DNA from 2 places in the Paenibacillus sp. V4I7 genome. Region 1 is predicted to be linked to the other one. Evidence: predicted binding sites of a transcription regulator. Region 1 holds the regulator's gene; the other holds the start of a gene.
The links. The regulator LexA, encoded in region 1, represses DNA repair genes until DNA is damaged. The targets are predictions, from matches to a motif close to CGAACATATGTTCG.

Region 2: QFZ80_RS05215 (DNA polymerase IV) is a predicted target of LexA. The motif match lies at 1,184-1,197, and genes of this name have one in related genera.

The regions. Positions count from the first base shown of each region.
Region 1 covers NZ_JAUSZD010000002.1:2,315,447-2,317,656, reverse strand. Annotated here, with positions in the region: gene QFZ80_RS11600 (HAD family hydrolase) at 1-46, opposite strand, end outside; gene QFZ80_RS11595 (DUF896 domain-containing protein) at 90-272, opposite strand; gene QFZ80_RS11590 (LysM peptidoglycan-binding domain-containing protein) at 414-821, opposite strand; gene lexA (transcriptional repressor LexA) at 970-1,587, shown strand; gene QFZ80_RS11580 (aminopeptidase) at 2,161-2,210, opposite strand, start outside.
Region 2 covers NZ_JAUSZD010000002.1:871,931-874,140, forward strand. Annotated here, with positions in the region: gene cimA (citramalate synthase) at 1-1,056, opposite strand, end outside; gene QFZ80_RS05215 (DNA polymerase IV) at 1,271-2,210, shown strand, end outside.

The DNA.
Region 1 (2,210 bases):
AAAGAAGCGTATCATCTAAATCAAAAAGTACGGCTTTCAACGTCATCATTCATTTCCCCTTTTGAATGTTGTATCTATATGAGCAGCAATTACTCTTCGTCCGTAAACTTGATGGAATCAAGTTGAACTTTGAGATTGCCACGGAATGCTTCAATATACTTCTTTCTGAGTTCGTTACGTTCATCGATTTCCGCATCTGTTAAGCCAACTGTTTTCGCTTTACGAGCAAGCTCATTAATACGTTCGATATTCTGTTCCATGTTGTCACTCATAATGATCCTCCCAGTCAAAAATTCAATATGAGTACTACTTTGCCATCCCTATTAAGGAATGTCAAGAGACAACAAAAAGAGGCATAGGAACAAGTCCAAGCCTCATCATATTTAGAGTCTATTAAAAATAGTAAAGTGAAATTACGGAAGCAATAAAACCTGTCCTTCTTTCAGGGAGCTGGTGGTTAAATGATTGATTGTCTTTAATTCATGCATATAGGAACGCACGTTCTCATCGCTTTTTTTATGTGCAGAAGCAATATCCCATAGTGTGTCTCCTCGTTGAATAACGACTTGATCTTGTACGACTGCTTTCGGAGAAATGTTAAAAGGCGTCACGGAAACTGGGGTTGTTGCGTTTGCAGCCCCTTCCCCTGCATAGGCTTGAACCATAGCACCAAATGAAAACACAGTACCAAGAATAACTGCTAATAGAATGAAGCGTACAATCGCTTTTGTATAACTAGAATTAAATGTCATCCCTTTGGATGTGCTAGCAGATCTATGAGGTGCGTGTGTTGTGTTAGTGTTTGAATAAGCCATATACATGAATGATCATCTCCCAAACATTTGTTCTGGTATTAGAATAACACGAACACATGTTTGAGTCAACCCTTTTTCTCGAACTTATGTTTGTACGAACTCGGGTTCTATGTTATACTTTGGGTAATGATTCCCAGTATTGGAGTGATAACTATTGAGTAAGATTTCGCAGCGTCAACAAGCTATATTGGAATTCATTAAGAATGAAGTGAAAGATAAGGGGTACCCGCCTTCCGTTAGAGAAATCGGCGAGGCAGTCGGACTAGCTTCTAGTTCAACTGTACATGGGCATTTGGAGCGTCTTGAGAAGAAAGGTATGATTCGTCGAGATCCTACTAAGCCTCGTGCTATTGAAATTCTAGGTCTTGATGGTGCTGAAACGCATTTTGCGGTTTCTGTAGCTCGCGTACCTCTCGTTGGTAAAGTAACTGCCGGTGTGCCTATTACAGCAACAGAGAACATTGAAGACTACTTTCCACTTCCTGTCAGCATGGTAGGAGACAATAATGTGTTCATGCTTAGCGTCATGGGTGACAGTATGATCGAAGCCGGTATTCATAACGGCGATTATGTCATCGTAAAGCAGCAGCAAACCGCTAATAACGGAGACATTGTTGTTGCAATGACGGAAGATGATGAAGCAACGGTGAAACGCTTTTACAAGGAAAAGGATCATATTCGTCTTCAACCGGAGAACTCTGCTTTGCAGCCTATCCTCTTGAAACATGTTACGATACTAGGCCGTGTCATTGGTTTGTTCCGGGATATGTAATAGCCCTACAGCCCTTATTCTACATACAATACCAATGAGAAAGGACCGAGAGGACAATAGTCCCTCGGTCCTTTTCTATGTAAACAGCCTTTGTCGTATGAAGCAATGATCAGATGGATCAACTCAATAACGTAGAGGAGCAACAGATCCAAATATGGATTATCAAAAGTTTATCATATGAACCTTGTTCCCTACTTAACCAAGAAGGTTGAAGCGGATTCAGATAAGAGTCTTAATAGACTTCTATTACGTCTTTTAGATCGCATTTTACCTAAATAGAAGCTCCTATAGACTACACTTAGACATAATCCTCTAGTTGCTTCAATATAAAGAAATGGGGCTGTCCCAAAAGTAAAATTTACTCTTGGACAGCCCCTTAAGCCCTATAGACCTTCTGGGACATTCGAATCGATATTCAGAACGGAAAGCATCCTTCCTATACACATCACAATTTTGGACGGATTAGAAGTCTCTAGAGACTTCTATCTTCCGTCTTCCTTCTTCTATCTGCTCACTATCCCCTTAAATAAAACCAGAAGTACTTCCAACTTAGAAATTAATCTAAAATTTCAACTAAAATGCAAGCGCCCAATTTCCATGACGGAAAATCGGTTCAACGGTAC
Region 2 (2,210 bases), 1.4 Mb from region 1:
TTTATTAAAGTCTAGATTCAGTTCTTGGGCTTTCACAAGCACATTGCTTTGCCCTGCAAGCTCTGAAACAAGTACACGTTGTTTATTGCCGACGAGTTCAGGCTTCGTATGCTCATACGTACTAGCATCTTTGAGAATGGCTGAAACGTGAATACCGCCTTTGTGCGCAAATGCAGCATTCCCAACATAAGGCTGATTAACAGGCATATGCATGTTGGCGATTTCGCTAATGTATCTCGAAACAGGCGTTAATGATTTCAGTTGCTCCTCGGAAATAACCGAATAGCCAAGCTTCAACTGAAGGTTAGGGATAATGGAGCTAAGATTAGCATTACCGCAGCGTTCTCCATAGCCATTGATGGTTCCTTGAACTTGTCTTGCTCCTGCTTGTACAGCAGCAAGGCTGTTTGCCACACCTAATTCACAATCATTATGAGCATGAATGCCAACGGGAGTGGTGACATTCTGTTTAACGGTAGTGACAATAGAGGTAATTTCGCCAGGTAAAGAGCCGCCGTTGGTGTCACAAAGGACTATCCAATCAGCTCCAGCGTCCTGTGCTTTTTTGATTGTTTGCAAGGCGTACTCGGGATTATTCTTGTAACCGTCGAAGAAATGTTCTGCATCATAGATGACTTCAAGTCCGCAGCTTTTTAAATAAAGAACGGAGTCATAAATCATAGCAAGGTTTTCTTCAAGTGTAGTTTGAATAGCTGTTGTGACATGGAAGTCCCAGGACTTACCAAAGATGGTTGCTACATGAGCGCCTGACTCCACGAGTCTGTTTAGATTAATGTCATCCGCAGCGATGGAATCCTTACGACGTGTGCTTCCGAATGCAGTAATCTTCGCATTCGTGAACTTCATGTCACGAGCACGCTCAAAGAATTCAATATCTTTGCTGTTGCTGCCAGGCCATCCGCCTTCAATATAATGAACCCCAAGCTCATCGAGCTTGCGGGCAATTTTAATTTTATCCTCGACGGATAAGCTGATGCCTTCTCCTTGCGTTCCGTCTCGTAGTGTGGTGTCGAAGATTTTGACTGATGTTGGCATAGGTTCCTCCTTCAAAAGCTAGCAAAGTGACTTCGGTGCTTGATGTGTAGGTGCTTGTGCTTGCTTTAAAGCGCTAATGTATAATTTACGATTATACCATAAGAGTATGGGTAAAGACATCATAACGCAAAAATACGTTTGCTTGAAAGAATAATTTTTTGTATGCTGAAAATGGCTCTAATAGTAGGTCGTTTATCAATGGGAGGGAATATAAATGGTGACAACTCAGCATCATTATCCCAAGCAAGGTAGAGTCATTTTGCATATAGATATGAATGCCTTCTACTGCTCTGTTCATGAGGCTGTTGAGCCTGATTTATATAAAGGAAAGCCTCTGGCTGTTGCTGGTAGTGTTGAGCTTCGTAAAGGGATTATTGTTACTTCATCCTATGCTGCGCGCGCTGTAGGGATCAAGACAGGCATGCAAGTTAGGCAGGCGCTGAAGTTGTGTCCAGATTTGATACTGATAAGACCTGATTTCGAACTGTATCGAAGTTTCTCAAGACGGTTTATGCAGATTGCTTATAGCTATTCGCCTATGGTGGAATCCATGTCAATCGATGAGTGTTTCGTCGATATAACAGGGTCCAAACAATTTGGAACCCCACTTGAGATTGCGAATAACATTCAACAGAAGATCATGCAGGAATTGAAGCTGCCTTGTTCGATTGGCGTTGCTCCCAATAAGCTGCTTGCCAAGATGGGCTCCGATATGAAGAAACCGAATGGGATATCTGTGCTGCGTCTGCGGGATGTTCCCTCTGTATTGTGGGACAAACCGTGTAACTATTTATATGGGATTGGCAAAAAGACGGCGGATAAGCTGACTAGACTTGGCATCCATACGTTAGGTCAGCTAGCGGTAGGGGACGAGGTGCTGCTTAGTAAGCACTTTGGCATCTTAGGTGCACATCTGAAGCGTTCGGCTAATGGGATTGACCATTCACTTGTAAACCCCGAACAAGAACAGAGCAAGTCAATTGGGCATACTACGACGCTGCCGCAGGATTTTACTGATACCAAAGAAATTCACCGAGTATTCTTAAATCTGGCGGATCAAGTAGCTAGAAGACTTCGCAAGCAGGAGCTAATGGCATCCACGATCCAAATTACGATTCGTGATCCGGAGATGAGGACGATTACACGATCCGTCA